Regions from separate parts of the Streptomyces sp. NPDC058246 genome, predicted to be linked through region 3. Evidence: riboswitches for the same ligand, from Rfam matches in the RefSeq annotation. Region 3 holds a riboswitch; each other region holds the start of a gene.
The links. Region 3 has a riboswitch for cobalamin ahead of ACFVXA_RS32365 (cobalamin biosynthesis protein). Riboswitches for the same ligand answer to the same signal wherever they lie in the genome.
Positions count from the first base shown of each region.

Region 1 (6,568 bases), on a different contig from region 3:
GGCCGTCAGCCCGCAGCGCGTTGTTCTCCGTGACGATGCCCCGCGCCAGGCCGAGCAGCAGCGCCCAGGTCAGTTCGACCGGAGGCGTCGAGGAGCTCGGGGTGCCGCACACCGTCACGCCGTGTGCCTCGGCGGCCGCGTAGTCGATCACCGAGTTGCGCATACCGGAGGCGATCAGCAGCTTCAGCCGCGGCAGCCGGGCGAACAGCGAGGCGGGGAAGGGCACCCGCTCGCGCAGGGTGACGACGATGTCGAAGTCCGCGAGGTCTGCGGCCAGCGCGTCCTCGTCGGGGTGGTGCCGAGCAAAGCTGACCACCTCCACCTCGTCCGCGATCGGCGACCAGTCGGCGATGGCGGTCGCGACACCCTGGAAGTCGTCCAGCACGGCGCAGCGAAGTCGCATGTCAGGTCCCTCCCCAGGCTCAACCGGACCCTACCCGACCGACGGCGGGGCCCCCGGGGCGGCCCGGGTGGAGGCGCTGCGCCGGAAGCCACGACGGCCGCTCGCTCCCCATGGCAGTATCTGGGCTTCATGAGTGCGTCCCTGGCAGTACGGAGCTTGCGCGCGGCGGTGTTCGCCGTGCTGTGCGTGCTGCTGGCCGCCGGGGGCCACGGGCTGGCGACCGGGGAGGCGCCGCCGCTGTGGGCGGACGGCGTCGGGTTCCTCGCCGTCTTCGCGGTCGGCTGTCTGCTCGGCGGCCGGGAACGGTCCCTGCTCGGGATCGGCGGCGGGATGCTGGCCACGCAGGCCGGACTCCACCTCGGCTTCGAGGCCGCCCGGCCACGTATGGCGATGCACATGCACGGGGCGCACATGATGCCCGCGCACGCCCACGCCATGACGCCCCACGCCACGGTGGCGCATGTGGCCGCCGCCCTGCTCGCGACCTGGTGGCTGCGGCGCGGTGAGGCGGCTCTGTGGTCCTCGCTGCGGTGGGCCGTGGCGCTCGTGCCCGGGCTCGCGGCTTGGTGGCGGGTGCGGACGGGACCGTCTCACGCACCGGCGCGCCGGGACGTCGTACGCCGGAATGCCTTTGCGCCTTCCCCGCTCGGGCAGGCGCTGCTGCGGCATGCGGTCTGCCGACGGGGACCGCCGGCAGGGCTCGCGTACACGCCCTGATCGCACCCACACCAGTACGGAGTTGCCCTGATGTCCCCGATTCGTACCACCCTGCGCCGGGCCGGCCTTGTCGCCGCCCTCACCACGGCCGGCGTCCTGACCGCCGCGGGCGCCGCCTTCGCGCATGTGACGGTCCACCCCGAGAGCTACGCCCAGGGCGCCACGGACGGCGTGCTGACCTTCCGGGTCCCCAACGAGGAGGACACCGCCAGCACCACGAAGGTGCAGGTCTTCCTGCCCACCGACCATCCGGTCCTGGGCGTCCTGGTCACCCCGCAGGCGGGCTGGACCGCGAAGGTGACCACCACCAAGCTCAAGACGCCCATCAAGACGGACGACGGCACGATCACCGACGCCGTCTCCGAGATCACCTGGACCGGCGGCAGGATCCGCCACGGCGAGTACCAGGACTTCGATGTCGCCTTCGGCCAACTTCCGGACAACACCGACCAGCTGAGCTTCAAGACGCTGCAGACCTACTCGGACGGCAATGTCGTCCGCTGGATCGAGGAGACGCAGCAGGGCGGCGCGGAGCCTGAGAACCCGGCGCCGGTCCTCAAGCTCACCGCCAAGGGCGCCGGGGAGGGCTCGTCGGGCGAGTCGTCCGACGCGGCCTCGCCGTCCGCCTCGACCCCCAAGACCTCGACCGCGAACGGCAAGTCCAGTGACTCGACCGCTCGTGGTCTGGGCATCGCGGGTTTGGTCGTCGGCGTCCTCGGTCTGGCCGCGGCCGGATTCGCCCTCGCGCGCGGCCGGAGCGCCCGCTCCTAGCCGGTACGCCTGGCTGCTGACGCGGCTACCGCCCCGCCGGTGTCAACTCCCGTCGGCGGGGCGGACCGCCCACCGCTGCTCGACCTTGGCCAGCCGCCAGTACGCCACGGCCGCCGCCCAGACGACCACGAACAGGCCGACGATGATGTACCCGACGTTGTCCAGGTCGAGTCCCGCGATCCAGCCGGTCACGTCGTCGCGCAGGTCGAGCTTGTCGTGCAGGACGCCCACCAGCTCGATCGTGCCGATGAAGAAGGCCACCGCGATGGACAGTCCGGTGATGGTGAGGTTGTAGAAGACCTTGCGCACCGGGTTGGAGAAGGCCCACTGGTAGGCGAAGTTCATGAACGTGCCGTCCAGCGTGTCGAACAGGCTCATCCCCGCCGCGAACAGCAGCGGCAGGCACAGGATCGCGTACCAGGGCAGTCCGGCCGCCGCGCCGCTGCCCGCCATCACCATCAAGGTGACCTCGGTGGCGGTGTCGAAGCCGAGCCCGAAGAGAAAGCCCAGCGGGAACATCTGCCCGGGCCGCGTGATGGACTTCGTGAAGCGGCCGAGGATCCGGTTCATGAAACCCCGGGAATCCAGGTGCTGTTCGAGTTCGGCCTCGTCATAGGCGCCGGCGCGCATCGCGCGGAAGACCCGCAGAATGCCGACGAGCGCGACGAGGTTGAGGGCGGCGATGAGGTAGAGGAACGACCCGGAGATCGTGGTGCCCATGACGCCCAGCACCTGGTGGGTGCTGGACCCCTCGTTCATGATCCGACCGGCCAGCTGGGTGCCGCCGGCGATCAGTGCGGCGAGCACGACCACCACACTGGAGTGCCCGAGCGCGAACCAGAAGCCCACCGACACCGGCCGCTTGCCGTCGGCCATCAGCTTGCGGGTGGTGTTGTCGATCGCGGCGATGTGGTCCGCGTCGAAGGCGTGCCGCATGCCCAGGGTGTACGCGGTGACGCCCAGGCCGATGCCGAACGCCTTGGAGCCGACCTCGTAGTGCTCCGGCACCACGAGCAGGAACAGGATGCCGAACGCGACGACGTGCAACGCCGCGATCACGGCCAGGAGTACGGCGGTTCGGAGGGTGTCCTCGCGGCGCCAGCGGAACCCGGCGGCGGGTGGGGACGACTGAGTGGGCAGGGTCATTCGGTCACGCTCCAGCACCTCGTGGATCACTTCGTGAGATGCCGTGGCCGGTCTCCTGGCTTACGGGTGCACGCGCCCGACCCTGCCTTCCCGGCCTCGCGGCCAGTGGCGCCGCCGAAGGCGGCACGGGACGGGAACTCCCCGATCACAGTGGCGAGGGCCGCTCCGGTATGGACCTCCTGAGGGGTCGTCACCGGTCTTCCCGAACACCACGGCCCACCCACCGTAGGGGTGGCCGAGGTCTCCTGCAAAGCTGCACAGCTGCGCAGGTATTGAAGATCACATGGGGCACCTCGCCCGGGCCGCCGCGGGGACGGCGGCGTGCGTCCCGTGTCCGCCTGCGAAGATGGCCGCCATGCACCTCGTCCCCGCCGAGCGGGCCGACCGCCGGACCATCGACGGCCACCGGGTCTGCGACGCCGTCGCCGCCATCGGTGAGCCCGGGCACGTACGCACGTGGGCCGACCGCTTCTCCCTGCTGGCCGACCCACGCCGCCTCGCTCTGCTCCTGGCCCTGCACCGAGCCGGGCCCCTTGCCGTCTCCGACCTCGCCATCGCGACCGGCATGAACGACCCCGCCGTGTCCCAGGCCCTGCGTCTGCTCCGTACCGCCGGGGTGGTCGAGGGCGACAAGGACGGGCGCGTCGTGCGCTACCGGGTGACCGACGGCCCGATCGCCGAACTCCTCGAACACTGCTCGTCCGACGAACACCGCACGTCCGACGGCGGTTGAGCCGCTCCGGTCGCTCACTGTCGAGTTGCCAAGGTGCTGAGGCTGGAGGCCTGCGCCTCCGCTCTTGTCCGGTCCGGTCTTCAGTCCTGCGTCGGTGCCTTCTTCTTGCGGACGAGGAAGACCGCCCCGCCGCCGATCACCACCAGGGCGATGGCTGTGCCCGCGATGAGCGGCGTCGCGCTGGTGCCGCCGGTCGCGGCGAGGTCGGTGCCCCCGGTGGAGGTGCCGCCCACCGTCGCCGGGCTCGGCTCACTGACCGTCTGCGTCGTGACGTCGTGCGCGCCGCCCTGGGTCTCGCAGTCGAGCACGCCCTTGAAGCGCTTCGCGAAGCCGTTCGGACCGGTGATCGTGAAGTCGTAGGCCTGGTCCTCCTGGAGCGGGATGGTCACCGTCTGCGTCGCGCCCGCCGCGATGGTGTGCTCGATCCCCATCAACTCGAAGGTGAACGCCTCGTCGCCCTTGTTGGCCGCCGTGATGTCCACGCCACCCTTGGCGCAGTTCTTCTCGGCGGACAGGGCCGGTATCGCGCCCCTCTCCGCCCAGTTCGCGGTCGCCGTCGCGGAGACCGTCGACTCGCTGGAGCCCGCGAGTATCTGGGTCTGGGAGTGGGTCTCCGAGGTGAAGGCGCGACCGACCGGCACGGTCGTGGACGCCTGCACGGTCAGCGAGGCCGAACCGTCCGCGCTGTCCTTCGGCACGTCGAAGTAGAGCCGGCTGCCGTCGGCCGCGGAGGTGATCGCCTTGCCGTTCTTGTCGACGATCCTCACCCCGCTGGCGGCGGCGTCCGTGGGCGGGGTCACCGTCACGCTGTCCGCGTTGGTGTGCACCGTGACCGGACCGAGCCGCTCACCGGCGTGACCCGAGACCGCGGCCGGGGCGAGTGTGAGGGACGCCTTGGGCTCCGCCAGGTTCCGCGCGCTCTTCTGCAGATAGTCCGCGAGTTTTTCCGCCGGCGGGTCCACCGCGTCCACGTCGGCGCCGTCCGAGTACCGCCAGATGGCCACCTGGGTGCCGGCCGCCGCGTCCTTCTCGGTGAGGCCGCTGACGCCGGCCTGCTTGGCGAGCGCCGCCAGGTCGTTCACCTGCGGGTAGGAGTTCTGCAGGATCCAGCGGATCTTGCCGGCGTCCTTGTTGCCGCTCAGCGACGTACCGCTCCAGGAGGTCTCCTGGTACTTGGCGTCCCGCTGCGTCGGGTTGTGGATGTCGATGCAGTAGGTCTGCAGCATGCCGCCGTTGTCCACGGACATCTCGAAGAGCCCCGCGGACACCCACGAGTCCTCGCCGCCGTCATGAATGACCGCGGACCCGTACGTCTTCAGGTCGCCTATGGTGGCCGTCGCGCCGCCCTGGTTCTGCGGAGTCTCGTCGGCGACGGCCGTACCGGCGGTGGCGATCGCCGCCGCGGCGAAGAGCCCGGACACCAACGTCGCGGCGGCGAGGCGGGCGGCGGCCCCTCGCCTGCGCGCGGACAACGCAGACAGCGAAGAAAGCACAGAATTCCCCTTCGTGCAGGACCCGTTGACATGGGGGGACGGTCCCGCCAGCAGAATCAGAAGCCACGAGAGCTATGCCCGGCATCCTAAGGACGCGGCGCACCACGCTCCCCAGGCATGTCATCCGATAACCGATCCGACTCGGAATCGTTATCGCTCGCACAGCTGTGAGCTGCGCTTATCGACAAATCCATGGGGACCGTTCGCAATGGATTTGTCGATAAGCCGCACTTCGGTCAGGATGTGTGAATCCCTAACATCACGTCACCCCCGCGGGTTCCGGACGCTGTTGGGACGCGGTCTCCGGCTGGCTGTCCGGCTCGGTCTCCCAAGAGGGCTCGGCTCGGGCAGCCGCCGTCGCGTCCCCCTCCTTGGACGGGCGCCTGAAGGCCGACGTACCCCGCGAGAGGTCGTGGCCGATCGCCACCGCGTCGATGTCCGCCGACGTCCAGCTCTGCCCGTCGCGTTGTTCGGTGCGGACCTTCAACCTGCCCTGCACGATGACGGGATCGCCCACCGACACCGATGCCCCCACGTTCGTGGCGAGCGCACGATTGGCCCACACCGTGAAGAAGTTGGTGTGTCCGTCCGTCCACGCGCTCTTCTCGCGGTCCCAGTACCGCGAGGTCACCGCGAGCCGGAACCTCGCCGACGCCCCGTTCGCCAATTCCCGGTACACCGGCCGTGTCGCCACGTTGCCCACCGTGCACACCATCGTCTCGTTCATCCCGGACCCCTCTCCCGTACGAATGCGTCTGTCGCTGCGATCGCATGCGCTGCGATCGCCGCGAGTTCAGACTGCCTTCGCCGGGCCGAGCCCGCTGAGCGCTGTGGGCTACCGGCCGGTTGTGGAAAACCGCGTCACCCGCCGGGGCTACCGACGAGCGACGCCCGGGGGTCACCCGACAGGCGCCGCCGCCCCCGTCACCCGCCCGTACTGCTCGCGCACCTCCCGGTAGCGCAGCAGCTCCGCTGCCACCGGATCCAGGACGCGGGCCCTGCCGCAACCGGCGGCGGCCTCACGCAGCCGTCGCTCCGCTTCGAGTCCGTAGCGCCGGGCCGGTCCGCGTGCCGCCATTCTGCTGCTTCCCTCGACGGCCGGACCGCCGATGATGCCCGCCACCATCAGCAGCACCGGCACCCCGAGATTCGGCGAGCTGATGCCGATGATCTGTCCCAGCAGCCAGAGTCCGCCGACGACTTGCAGGATCGTCATCGAGGCCTGTGCCAGCACGGCGACCGGCCACCAGCCCGGCCGCGGCGGACGCCCCACCGGACTCGTGGCGCGCGCCGCCATCTCGTCCA
Region 1 covers NZ_JBHVWZ010000006.1:338,719-345,286, forward strand. The annotation lists gene ACFVXA_RS12280 (D-2-hydroxyacid dehydrogenase family protein) at 1-403, opposite strand, end outside; gene ACFVXA_RS12285 (hypothetical protein) at 533-1,120, shown strand; gene ACFVXA_RS12290 (YcnI family protein) at 1,151-1,891, shown strand; gene ACFVXA_RS12295 (HoxN/HupN/NixA family nickel/cobalt transporter) at 1,934-3,037, opposite strand; cobalamin riboswitch at 3,065-3,292, opposite strand; gene ACFVXA_RS12300 (helix-turn-helix domain-containing protein) at 3,393-3,770, shown strand; gene ACFVXA_RS12305 (Cys-Gln thioester bond-forming surface protein) at 3,851-5,242, opposite strand; gene ACFVXA_RS12310 (single-stranded DNA-binding protein) at 5,523-5,990, opposite strand; gene ACFVXA_RS12315 (GTPase) at 6,162-6,568, opposite strand, start outside.
Region 1: linked by a shared signal. The riboswitch ahead of ACFVXA_RS12295 (HoxN/HupN/NixA family nickel/cobalt transporter) and the one ahead of ACFVXA_RS32365 (cobalamin biosynthesis protein) in region 3 are both predicted to bind cobalamin.

Region 2 (6,568 bases), on a different contig from region 3:
GCGGTGTGACATCCGGGTGGGTGCGCCTGCGGAGGAAGCCGAGACGGCGGGGCGGGGCGGGCGGGGGCGACTCACCGCCGGGTGCGGGCAGGGGCGACTCCTCGCCGGGTGCGGACGGGGACGACTCGTCGCCGGGTGCGGGCGGGGGCGACTCGACGCCGGGTGGGGGAGCGGTCGCGGTCGCCGTGCCGTCCGGGGCGAGCGTCGCGAGCCGCTCCCGCAGGGACCCCGCCCTTCGCCGCGCGTCGCGCACCGTCAGCGGGAGCGGCGACCAGCCGGCCAGGCGGCCGAGGTCCACCACCGGTGGATACACGGGGGAGACGGACATGATCTCGGAGGGCGTGCCGAGGACCGGCGCGGCTCCCGGGGCCGGGAGGAGGGCGACCTGGTCGGCGTACTGGATGACGCGTTCGAGGCGGTGTTCGGCCATGAGGACGGTGGTGCCGAGGTCGTGGACCAGGCGCTGGAGGATCGCGAGGACCTCCTCCGCCGCCGCGGGGTCCAGGGCGGACGTCGGTTCGTCGAGGACCAGGACCTTGGGGTGCGGGGTGAGCACCGAGCCGATCGCGACCCGCTGCTGCTGGCCTCCGGAGAGCGTCGAGATCGGCCGGTCGCGGAGGTCGGCCAGCGAGAGCAGGTCCAGGGTCTCCTCCACCCGGCGTCGCATCACGGCCGGCGCGAGGCCCAACGACTCCATGCCGTAGGCGAGTTCGTCCTCCACCGTGTCCGTCACGAAGTGGGACAGCGGATCCTGCCCCACCGTGCCCACGACGTCGGCGAGTTCGCGCGGCTTGTGCGTGCGGGTGTCGCGACCGGCGACCGTGACCCGGCCGCGCAGCGTCCCGCCCGTGAAGTGCGGGACCAGACCGCTCACCGCGCCGAGCACCGTCGACTTGCCCACCCCGGACGGGCCGACCAGCAGCACCAGTTCACCCTCCGGGACCTCGAAGTCCACACCCTGGACGGTGGGCCCGGCCGCCCCGTCGTACGTCACGGAGACGTCCTCGAAGCGGATCATGAGGGCTCCTTGGTGACTTCGGCGACTTTGGTGACTTCGGCGGCCTTGGCGGCTTTGGCGACTTCGGTGGCTCTGCTGGCTCTGGTGTACGGGACGGGGGCGACGAAGGCGGGGAGCAGGCCGAGGAGGATCGCCGCGGCGGGCCACAGGGGGAGGGCGGGGGCGATGAGGGGGACGACACCGGGGCGGAGCGCCACGGGGTCGTACGACGCGGCGACGATCATCAGCGCCGCCACGGCCACGCCCGATCCCGCGACCAGCCACGCCCGGGCGCCCCAGACGTCCGGCCGGTACCGCGTCCGCAGCGAGCGCCGGCCGCCCAGCCACAGGCCGGCGAGCGCCGCGGTCAGCCCGGCCAGTAGCAGCGGCAGGCCGTAGCCGCCGCCCTCGGCGGTCAGCAGTCCGTACGTCCCCGCGCAGACGCCCAGCAGGCCGCCGAGCGTGAGCACGGCGGTGGTGCGGCGGACGGTGGGCGGAACCTGGGCGGTACGGCCGTAACCGCGCGCGTCCATCGCCGCGGCGAGGGCGACCGAACGCTCCAACGCCCCCTCCAGCACCGGGAGTCCGACGTGCAGCAGGCCGCGCAGGCCCCGGTCGGTACGGCCGCGGAGCCTGCGCGCGGCGCGCAGTCTCTGTACGTCGGCGATCAGGTTCGGGGCGAAGGTCAGCGCGACGACCACCGCGACGCCCATCTCGTACAGCGCTCCCGGGAGGGACTTCAGCAGCCGTGCCGGGTTGGCGAGGGCGTTCGCCGCGCCCACGCAGACGAGGAGCGTGGCCAGTTTCAGGCCGTCGTAGAGGGCGAAGAGCACGCCCTCGGCGGTGACCCGGCCGCCGATGCGGACGCCCTGGACCCAGTGGGGGAGGGGGACTTCGGGGAGGGTGACGAGGAGGTGGGTGCCGGGGATGGGGGAGCCGAGGAAGACGGCGAAGGCGAGGCGGATGCCGAGGACGGCCGCGGCCAGCTTGACGAAGGCGCCGTAGGAGCGCGCCCAGGGGGCCTCGCTCCGGCGTGCCGCCACGACGTATCCGGCTGTGCCGATGAGGAGGGCAAGGAGGAGCGGGTTCGTGGTGCGGGAGGCCGCGGTGCCCAGGCCCAGGGCCCAGATCCACCAGGCGCCCGGGTGGAGGGCGTTGCGGTTACCGGGGTTCAGCGGGCGCTTGATCGGATGGGCACCCGGCACTGGTGGCCGTGCCCGCCCTCCCTCGATTTCTCGCCTGCGCTCGAACAGGGGGGACCCCCGTCGCCCTGCGGGACGATCGCCCACAGCGGTGACGGCACAGTCCTCGTCGCCCTTCGTCATGGTCCTCAGCCCCGGCGGCGGCGTGCCTGCCAGACGGCCGCCGCGCCCAGCAGGGCCACCGCGGCGACGCCTGCGAGCAGGCCGACCGATGGGCCGTGGTGGGCGGGCTCGGCCTGGGGGCGGGCGGAGGCCGTCGGCTTCGTGGCGGAGACCTGGTCGCCGCAGCCCGTTCGCGGGTAGCCCGCGATGGCGCACAGGAGGGCGTTGGTGTCGTAGCGGAGGGGTTTGGCAACCGAGGCGAGGGCGTCGGCCGTCGTCGCGTCGGAGGGGACGCGGGCACACGCCGTACGCGGGGACGGCGGCGTCTCGCCGGACGGTGCGTCCGCCGTCGTACCGAAGTCGATGACCAGGGCCACGCGCTTCTTGCCGTGCTGGGCGGGCGTCTTCGCGCATATGGAAGCGAGGTCGGAGGCGAAGGCGGAAGCGGGGTCGGAGGCGAGGTCCGCCTTCCCGCGCGGCTTCGCGGCGTCCTGGGAGTCCTGGCTCACCGCGAAGCGGAAGCCCTGGACATCGCCGTCGGACGGCCGCGCGGTCGACGGACCCTGGGTCGCGTACGTCCACTTCCCGCCGGTCAGGTCCCAGAAGGACCAGTAGCGGTAGCCGACGGCCTGGGCCTGGCCCGCCGTGCCGCCGAGCAGGAGGAGGAGCAGGGCCAGGACCAGGACCGGGGTGGTCGTACCGCGCCGGGTCACAGCTGCCGCTTCTTGTTGCGGCCGCTGAGCAGGAAGCCGATGCCGATGCCGGCGACGAGACCGACGCCGACGATCCACCAGACGCCGAGGCCCTTGTCGTCCTCGTCCTTGGCCTGGTCCGCGTTCTTCTCGGCACCCGAGGAGGGGTAGGGGCCGGCCGTGGGCACCGACTCCGGAGCGGGGCCAAGGGCGTTGAGCTGCTTGACGAGGTTCTGGCCGCCGAAGTCCCACGTGTCGAAGGTCGCCGCGTCGGCGGCGAGGATCAGCTGGGCGTACGCGGCCGGCCCGGCCTGCTTCGCCCACTGCGCGTAGTGGCCCTCCAGCCAGCGCATCGTGTCGGCCGCCTTGTCGCCGTGTCCGGAGGTCGCGAGCGCGAGGACCGCGTCCGCGGTGTTGCCGTAGTCGGGCCGGTCCTCGGCGCCGGGCTGCGCCGACTTGAGGTACTTGTCCTTGGCGAGCGCCTTGACGAGGTACGCGGCACCGTTCTGCGCGGCCCGCTCGGGGTGGCTGCCGTCGGCGGCCTTGCAGGACAGGGGGTCGGCGATCGGCTGCTTGGGTTCACCGGCGAGGCCCTTGCCGAGCGAGCCGGCCACGGCCGCCGCCGTCGCGTCGGCGTTCGCCGCGAGCTTGCCCTTCTTGTCCGGCTGGTAGGCGAAGGCGCCCGCGTCGGCGCCGTCGCAGGGCAGCGACAGCTTCACCAGCGCGTCGTACGGCGACTTGCCGCCCTTGGAGACGTCGTCGGGCTTCTCGCCCACCGCGGTGAGAGCTCCGATCACCACGGACGTCGAGTTGGCGTCGCTGGCCCCGCCCGCGGCGTACCCCCAGCCACCGTCCTTGTTCTGCACGGACTTCAGCCAGGCGACGGCCTTGCCGGTCTCGGTGTCGTGCCCGCCGAGCGCGGCCAGGGCCTGTACGGCGGCGGCCGTGCTGTTCGTGTCGACCGTCGTCTTGGCGTCGCACTTGGCGGTGGCATCGGCGCGGTACGCGGCGAAGGCGCCGTTCGCGCACTGCTGGCCGGTCAGCCAGTCGACGGCCTTGGCGGCGGGCTTGACGCCCACGGTGTCCTGGGCGAGCAGTGCCAGTGACTGCCGCCAGACGCCGTCGTAGGTGGGGTCGGTGGAGCCGTACAGCCCGGAGGGGAGCGCCACGGAAGGGGAGGGGGAGGGGGACGCGTCGGCGGCGAACGCCGCCGGTGCGACGGCCGTACCGATGACGACGGTGGCGGCCAGTACCGCGGTGCTGCGGCGAACAATCATGACTCTCCCTGCGGGGAGCCGGGCAGCACCGGGCGCACGCGGGAGCATCCGGGCGGCTCCGGCTCCGTATCCCTCGACGGTGCCGGCCAGCGGCGGGCTGCCGGTGGCACGAGCCGGTCACTTCCTGCGCGGGGCGATCCGGCTCACCACCTTGCGGGTGGTTCACGGTTGCGGGTCAGCGCCGGAATTGCACCGGCTTCCCCCCGTACGGGTGTGATGACGACGCGCTCACTCTACCGGCCGTACGAAATTGCCTGAGGGCCGCCTGTGAGGCCCTCGGCCGCAGGCGGCACCTCGTGGCGGCGAGCGGCACCTCGTGGCGCCGAGTGGCGCCGAGTGGCGCCGCCCGCTTACTGAGTCGCGTCGGCCGTGCGGCGCCAGAAGTCCCGCATCAGCGGGGTGGGCGTCGGGTTCTCCATGGCGACCTGGGTGAGCAGGACGGTGACCGTGCCGGTGGACGGGACGATATGGGCGGTGGTGCCGGTGCCGCCGGTCCAGCCGTAGCGGCCCGGCACGCTCCAGGGGTCGGTGCGTTCGATGTCGACCTGGGCGCCGTAGCCCCAGCCCTGGCCCTCCATGAACAGGGCGCCGATGTCGCGCTGGGCGGGGGTGAGGTGGTTGGTGGTCATCTCCCGTACGGAGGCGGGGGACAGGAGCCGCCGGCCGTCCGCCGTGCCGTCGGCGAGGAGCAGCCGGGCGAAGGCCAGCCAGTCGTCGGCGGTGGAGACCAGGCCGCCACCGCCGGACGGGAACGCCGGGACGCTGCTCCACTGTCCGTCGGGGGAGTCGGCGAGTTCGAGACCCCCGCCCCGGGCCTTCCGGTAGGAGCTGGTGAAGCGGTCGCGCTTGCCGGCCGGTACCTCGAAGGCGGTGTCCTTCATGCCGAGCGGCTCGAAGATCCGCTCGGCCAGGAACTCCGGCAACGGGCGGCCCGTGACCCGGGCGATCAGCACGCCCTGGAGATCGGATGAGGTGCCGTACAACCAGGCCTCGCCCGGCTGGTAGAGCAGCGGAAGGCGGGCGAGGTCCGCCACCCAGGCATCCGGCGTCGGATACGCCTGCGGCTCACGGCCGTCCTTCTGCACCTCGAACAGCGCCTGGACCTGCGGCAGCGAGAAGTCGGACGGGAAGCCCCAGCCGGCCCGGGAGGAGAGCAGATCGGCGACGGTGATCGGCCGGACGGCCGGGACCACGTCGTCGACGGGACTGGCCGGCGTCCGCACGACCATCGGCTTGGCGAGCTCCGGCAGCCACGCGTCGACCGGTTCGTCGGGCGCGATCGCGCCGTCGTCGACCAGCATCATCACCGCGGCGGCGGTGACCGGCTTGCTGATCGAGGCGATCCGGAAGATCGAGTCCCTGGCCATCGGGGCACTCCCCTCGACGTCGACGTCACCGACGGCCTGTACGTCGACGTCGTCACCGCGCGCCACGAGGCCCACCGCCCCCGGCACGCTGCCGTCCTCGACGTACGCCTGAAGAAGCTCGCGCAGGGTGCTCATCGGTTCACCTTTCGCAGGGGGCTGTTTCCGAGGGATGTATGTCCAGAACGACAGTGTCCGTCCGGACCGAGGGGCGGCCGACTCGGGACGAGGGGCGGGCTTGCGGAACGAGGGTCTCCCGTAGCGCCCGCCCCACCCTCACCAGCAGGGAATTGATCACATCGCGTCGAAAGCTGTCCGGAAGTGGCCGGGTGCTTCGACCTTTCTGTCCGAGTTGCCGGAGCGGGGCAACGTGGGAGGGTGATCACGTCAGACTGGTCCGTGTGTCCGAGAAGACGACTGGTGGACGGTCCGGCAATCTGCCCCCGGAGGCGCGGAGCTTCGTCGGGCGGCTGGGTGAACTGGACTGGCTGGAGCAGGAGTTGGATCCCGGGGTCGGGATCGACCGGCTGGTGAGTCTGGTCGGGGTCGGCGGGGTCGGCAAGACACGGCTCGCGCTGCGGGCCGCGAGGCGGGTCCAGGACGCGTACCCGGACGGCGTCTGGCTGGTGGAGCTCTCCCCGCTGCACACCGCTGGTCTGGTGGGCCTGGCCGTCGTGGAGGCACTGCGGCTCACGGACCAGTCGACAGCGCCGGTCACCGAGGTGGTCGCCGAATGGGCCCAGGGCAAGCGGCTGTTGCTGATTCTCGACTCCTGCGAGCACGTCCTCGCGGACTGTGTGCCGTTCGTCGAGGCGCTGCTGCCCGTCCTGCCGGGGCTGCGCATCCTCCTCACCAGCCGTCAGCCGCTCGGCCTGCCCGGCGAACGCGTGCTGCACCTGGACCCGCTGCCGGTCGCCGACGACGCGGTGGCCCT
Region 2 covers NZ_JBHVWZ010000020.1:126,204-132,771, reverse strand. The annotation lists gene ACFVXA_RS26640 (ABC transporter ATP-binding protein) at 1-1,018, opposite strand, end outside; gene ACFVXA_RS26635 (energy-coupling factor transporter transmembrane component T) at 1,015-2,322, opposite strand; gene ACFVXA_RS26630 (SCO2322 family protein) at 2,328-3,014, opposite strand; gene ACFVXA_RS26625 (prenyltransferase/squalene oxidase repeat-containing protein) at 3,011-4,270, opposite strand; cobalamin riboswitch at 4,381-4,514, opposite strand; gene ACFVXA_RS26620 (serine hydrolase domain-containing protein) at 4,621-5,772, opposite strand; gene ACFVXA_RS26615 (ATP-binding protein) at 6,036-6,568, shown strand, end outside.
Region 2: linked by a shared signal. The riboswitch ahead of ACFVXA_RS26625 (prenyltransferase/squalene oxidase repeat-containing protein) and the one ahead of ACFVXA_RS32365 (cobalamin biosynthesis protein) in region 3 are both predicted to bind cobalamin.

Region 3 (6,568 bases):
GACACTGCCAACGCGATGGCGACGACCATCTCGACCGGCGCTCTGAAGCCCAAGACGGCGGTGGCCATGTCCGCCGTGCTGAATCTCGTCGGTGCGTTCCTCTCCGTGGAGGTCGCCAAGACGATCTCCGGCGGGATCATCAACGAAGAGGGCATTCGCACCGAAGTGATCTTCGCGGCGCTCGTCGGCGCCATCCTCTGGAATCTGCTGACCTGGCTTCTGGGTCTGCCCTCCAGCTCCTCCCACGCACTCTTCGGCGGCCTGATCGGCGCCGCGGTCATGTCGGCCGGCTGGTCGTCGGTGAACGGCTCGACCGTCGTCACCAAGGTGCTGATCCCCGCGGTCGCCGCCCCCCTCGTCGCCGGACTCGCCGCCATGCTGGCCACCCGGCTGACGTACAAGATCGGCAACCGCGCCGAGGAGAAGGCGACCGCCAAGGGCTTCCGCGCGGGCCAGATCGCCTCCGCCGGTCTCGTCTCGCTCGCCCACGGCACCAACGACGCGCAGAAGACCATGGGCATCATCACCCTCGCCCTGGTCACCGGCGGTGTGATCGCCCCGGGCTCGAACCCTCCCACCTGGGTCATCGTCTCGGCCGGTACGGCCATCGCGCTCGGCACCTACCTGGGCGGCTGGCGCATCATCCGCACCATGGGCAAGGGCCTCACCGACCTCGCGCCGCAGCAGGGCTTCGCCGCCCAGACCAGCGCCGCGACGGCCATCCTGGCCTCCTCGCACATCGGCTTCTCGCTCTCCACCACCCAGGTCTGCTCGGGCGCCGTGATGGGCTCGGGCCTCGGCCGCAAGGGCAGTGTCGTCCGCTGGTCGACCGCGACCCGGATGTTCGTCGCGTGGGGTCTGACCCTGCCGGCCGCCGGTCTGGCCGGCGCCTCCGCCGAGTTCCTCACCAAGCAGGGCACCTGGGGCATCGTCCTCACCGGCGTACTGCTGGTGGCCGGCGCCGGCGTCATCTGGACGCTCTCCCGCCGCCAGCCGGTCACCGTCGACAATGTCAACGACGTCCCCGCGGAGCCCGCGGGCGTCGTCACCGCGGCGATCGCCGCGGTCACCCCGCCGCCGGCCGGCTCGATCGCCACGGCGGACACCGACCTGAAGACCACCATCCCGGCCCCGGACGCGGAGCCCACCCGCCCGGCCACGGTGTAAGGAACGAACAGCATGCACATCGACTGGGCAGCCCTCGGCTCCGTCTTCGGAGTCAGCCTCGTGACCACCGTGGCCCTCGTCGGCCTCTTCACCCTCGGCATCGTCGGACTCTCCAAGCGCGAGTCGGCCTCGGCCCAGGGCGGTTCCGCCGCCCTCGCGGTCACCGGCGCCTACGTCTGCTTCGCGACCTGCGCGGCGGCGGTGGCGTACGGGATCTATCTGATCGTCGGCAAGTAACGTAAAAAGGGCATCACTTCGAGTGGGGTGCGGGACGGATCACCGTCTCGCACCCCACCCGTGTGTGGGCCTTCGCACACTCTCCCTCCGCAGGTCAACAGCAAGTTGACGGGTGTTCTCGGCCCGTGGTGGACTGCCGGAGCCAAGTACGGCGACATGAGAGGAAGCCGGTGTGAATCCGGCGCGGTCCCGCCACTGTCACCGGGGAAGGAAGTCCCCGGGAGCCAGGAACTCTCACCGCCGGTCTCGTCGAACCAGGGCGTGGACACCCTGAGTGAGGACATATCGCCATGCGCGGCTGCCCAAGTGCTCTGCCAACTAAGCGAATGACGCGGACGACGGCTGTGCCCGACCCGACGGTCGGCTGAACCGATGCGTGCCGATCGCGTCTTCGCGTACGGCGCCGCCGCCGGCCTTCTCGGTGACCTGCTGCTCGGCGATCCTCGCCGGGGGCATCCGGTCGCCGCGTTCGGGCGGGCCGCGGGAGCTGTGGAGCGGGTGCTGTGGCGGGACCACCGCGGGTGGGGCGCACTGCACACCGCCGTGTGCGTGGGGGGTGCCGCCGGGCTCGCGGCCGTCGCGGCTCGTTCCGTACGTACCTCTCGTACCGCTTCCGTCGCCCTGACCGCCGCCGCCACCTGGGCCGTAGTCGGAGGGACCTCCCTCGGCCGGGAGGCCCGGGCGATCGGCGGTGCGCTCGCGGCCGGGGACGTCGAGGTGGCCCGGGAACGGCTGCCGCATCTGTGCGGGCGGGATCCGCAGGCGCTCGACGAGGACGGGATCGCCCGTGCCGTGGTCGAGTCCGTCGCGGAGAACACCTCCGATGCCGTCGTGGGGGCACTGGTGTGGGGCGCCGTCGGCGGCGTGCCCGGTCTCGTCGCCTTCCGTGCCGTGAACACGCTCGACGCGATGGTCGGGCACAGGTCCGCCAAGTACCGGCGCTACGGCTGGGCTTCCGCGCGGCTCGACGATGTCGCGGGCTGGCCGGGCGCGCGGCTGACCGCCGCGCTCGCCACCGTCGCCGGAGGCGACCCGCGCGGCGCCGTGCGCGCCTGGCGCGCGGACGCCCGCAAGCACCCGAGCCCCAACGCCGGCCCCGTCGAGGCCTCGTTCGCGGGTGCGCTCGGTGTGCGGCTCGGCGGGACGCTCTCCTACAGCGGCCGGGTCGAGCACCGGCCCGTGCTGAACGGCGCGGGCCGCGCCGTCGAGGTCGACGACATCGAACGGGCCGTACGGCTGTCGCGGCGCGTGAGCCTGCTCGCGCTCGGTGTCAGCGTGGCCGCCCGAACCCTGACACGACGGGGAGGCACGTCATGAGCGGCGGACTGCTGATCGCCGGAACCACCTCCGACGCCGGCAAGAGCGTCGTGACCGCCGGGATCTGCCGGTGGCTGGTGCGGCAGGGCGTCAAGGTCGCGCCCTTCAAGGCGCAGAACATGTCCCTCAACTCCTTCGTGACGCGTGAGGGTGCCGAGATCGGGCGGGCGCAGGCCATGCAGGCGCAGGCCGCGCGCGTGGAGCCGACCGCGCTGATGAACCCCGTGCTCCTCAAGCCGGGCAGTGACCGCAGCAGCCAGGTCGTGCTGATGGGCAAGCCGGTGGGCGAGATGAGCGCGCGCGGCTATCACGGGGGACGGCAGGAGCGGCTCCTCGGGACCGTGCTGGACTGCCTCGCCGAGTTGCGGGGCACGTATGACGCGGTGATCTGTGAGGGGGCGGGCAGTCCCGCCGAGATCAATCTGCGGCGGACGGACATCGTGAACATGGGGATCGCGCGGAACGCGCGGCTGCCCGTGCTCGTCGTCGGCGACATCGACCGCGGGGGCGTCTTCGCCTCCTTCTTCGGCACGGTCGCGCTGCTGTCCCGTGAGGACCAGGAGCTGGTCGCCGGGTTCCTGGTGAACAAGTTCCGTGGGGACGTGTCCCTGCTGGAGCCTGGGCTCGACATGCTCCACGGCCTCACCGGACGCCCGTCGTACGGCGTGCTGCCCTTCCGGCACGGCCTCGGCATCGACGAGGAGGACGGGCTCCGGGTGTCCCTGCGCGGGACGGTCCGGGAGTCGGCGGTCACCTCGCCGGTCGGCGAGGACGTCCTGCGGGTCGCCGTCTGCGCGATCCCCCTCATGTCCAACTTCACGGACGTGGACGCGCTGGCCGCCGAGCCGGGTGTCGTCGTGCGGTTCGTGGACCGGGCCGAGGAGCTGGCCGACGCCGATCTGGTCGTGATCCCCGGCACCCGCGGGACCGTGCGCGCCCTGGAGTGGCTGCGCAAGCGCGGGCTCGCGGCCGCGATCGCGCGCAGAGCCGCCGAGGGCCGTCCCGTCCTCGGCATCTGCGGTGGCTTCCAGGTCCTCGGCGAGCGCATCGAGGACGAGGTCGAGTCGCGGGCGGGGCGGGTCGAGGGCCTCGGACTCCTCCCCGTCCGCGTGCGGTTCGCGCGCGAGAAGACCCTCACCCGGCCCGTCGGCCGGGCCCTCGGCGAGCGCGTCGAGGGGTACGAGATCCATCACGGCGTCGCCGACGTCGCGGGCGGAGACGCGTTCCTCTCCGATGACGACGGACGGAGCCTGGACGGCTGCCGGGTCGGTGCCGTCTGGGGCACGCACTGGCACGGTTCGCTGGAGTCGGACGGATTCCGGCGCGCCTTCCTGCGTGAGGTGGCGGCCGCCGCGGGCCGACGCTTCGTGCCGGCCGCCGACACGTCGTTCGCGGCGCTGCGCGAGGAGCAGCTGGACCGGCTCGGCGATCTGATCGAGGAACACGCGGACACGGACGCGCTGTGGCGGCTCATCGAGTCGGGCGCGCCGCAAGGACTGCCTTTCATTCCACCGGGAGCGCCCGCATGAGCACAGTGTTGTTGTTGTCGACCGCCGACACGGATCTGCTGGCGGCCCGTGCCTCCGGCGCGTCGTACCGGATCGGCAATCCGACCCGGGTGGATGTCGCGGAGGAGCTGCCCGGGCTCGTCGAGGGCGCGGACATCGCCGTCGTACGGCTGCTGGGGGGCAAGCGGGCCTGGGAGGACGGCCTGAGCAGGCTGAAGGCCTCGGGAATCCCGACCGTGCTGCTCGGCGGGGAGTCCGTCCCGGACGCGGAGTTGATGGCCGAGTCGTCGGTGCCCGCCGGTGTGGTGGCCGAGGCACTGCGCTACCTCGTGGAGGGCGGCCCCGCGAACCTCACCGAACTGGCCCGGTTCCTCTCCGACACCGTACTGCTCACCGGCGAGGGCTTCGAAGAGCCGCAGAAGACGGCCGAGTTCGGCGTCCACGGCGAGCGCGCGTTCGTCGAGGGCCGGCCGACCGTCGGCGTGCTCTTCTACCGGGCGCACCATCTGTCGGGCAACACCGCCTTCGTGGACACGCTGTGCGACGCGATCGAGTCGCGCGGCGCCAACGCCCTTGCCGTGTACTGCGGTTCGCTGCGCGGCGCGGACGCCGGCCTGTACGAGATCCTCGGGAAGGCCGACGCGCTGGTCGCCACCGTGCTCGCGGCGGGCGGCACCCACGCCTCGCAGGCGTCCGCGGGTGGCGACGAGGAGGCCTGGGACATCGGCGCCCTCGCCGACCTCGACATCCCCGTGCTGCAAGGACTGTGCCTGACGTCGTCGAAGAGTGCCTGGGAGGCGTCGGACGCCGCGCTCTCCCCGATGGACGCGGCGATGCAGGTAGCGATCCCGGAGTTCGACGGGCGGCTCATCACCGTGCCGTTCTCTTTCAAGGAGCAGGGTCCGGACGACGTGCCGGTGTATGTCGCCGACCCCGAGCGGGCCGCGCGCGTCGCCGGAATCGCCCTGCGCCACGCCCGGTTGAAGCACAAGCCGAACGCCGAGAAGAAGCTCGCGCTGGTCTTCACCGCCTACCCGACCAAGCACTCGCGGGTCGGCAACGCGGTCGGGCTCGACACGCCCGCTTCGGCGGTACGCGTGCTGGACGCGCTGCGGGGCGCCGGTTACGCGCTCACCGAATACCCCGACAACGGCGACGAGTTGATCCACCGGCTCATCGAGGCCGGCGGTCACGACGTCGAGTGGCTGACGGAGGATCAGCTCGCCACGGCGCCCGCACGCGTGCCGCTCGCCGACTACCGGGCATGGTTCGACCAGCTCGACCCCGAGCTGCGGAACGGAATGCTGGAGGCGTGGGGCGAACCGCCGGGCTCCCTCTACGTCGACGGCGACGACATCGTGCTGGCCTGCCTCCAGTTCGGCAACGTCGTCGTGATGATCCAGCCGCCGCGCGGCTTCGGCGAGAACCCGATCGCGATCTACCACGACCCCGACATGCCACCGTCGCACCACTACATGGCGGCCTACCGCTGGCTGGACAATTCGTTCGGCGCGGACGCCGTCGTGCACATGGGCAAGCACGGCACGATGGAATGGCTGCCGGGCAAGGGACTTGGGCTCAGTGGCGGCTGCGCGCCCGACGCCGTACTCGGCGAACTCCCGCTCGTCTACCCGTTCATCGTCAACGACCCCGGCGAGGGCACCCAGGCCAAGCGCCGCGGGCACGCCACAGTCGTCGACCACCTCGTACCGCCGATGGCGCGCGCGGACACGTACGGCGATCTGGCGAAGCTGGAGCAGCTCCTCGACGAGTACGCGCTCGTCTCCGACCTGGACCCGACCAAGGCCCCGGCGGTCCGCGCGCAGATCTGGACCCTCGTCAAGGCGGCGGAACTCCATCACGACCTGCATGTCGACGAGCAGCCGGGCGACGAGGCGTTCGACGAGTTCGTGATGCACATCGACGGCTATCTGTGCGAGATCAAGGACGTGCAGATCCGGGACGGCCTGCACATTCTCGGCGGCGGCCCGGAGGCCGAGCCGCGGGTGAACCTCGTGCTGGCCGTGCTGCGCGCCTCCCAGGTGTGGGGCGGCGCGGCCAACGCGCTGCCCGGTCTGCGGGCCTGCCTCGCCGAGCACTTCGGTCTGGTCGAGAAGGAGCTGCTCGCCGAGCCGGGCGCGCCGGTGAAGGTGCCGGACGGGCTGACCTCGCTCGTCGAGGGACCCGCGCGGACCGGCGCCGACGCGATCGACCTCCTTGAGCAGCTGTGCCGCCGGTTCGCCGAGGGCATGGAGGAGCGCGGCTGGGACGCGGCCGCCGTCCCCGCTCTCGTCCACGAGGTCGTGGGCGTCGAACTGCCGGACGCCGTGGCGGTGTTG
Region 3 covers NZ_JBHVWZ010000030.1:71,164-77,731, forward strand. The annotation lists gene ACFVXA_RS32355 (inorganic phosphate transporter) at 1-1,167, shown strand, start outside; gene ACFVXA_RS32360 (hypothetical protein) at 1,180-1,404, shown strand; cobalamin riboswitch at 1,517-1,658, shown strand; gene ACFVXA_RS32365 (cobalamin biosynthesis protein) at 1,777-2,721, shown strand; gene ACFVXA_RS32370 (cobyric acid synthase) at 2,718-4,250, shown strand; gene cobN (cobaltochelatase subunit CobN) at 4,247-6,568, shown strand, end outside.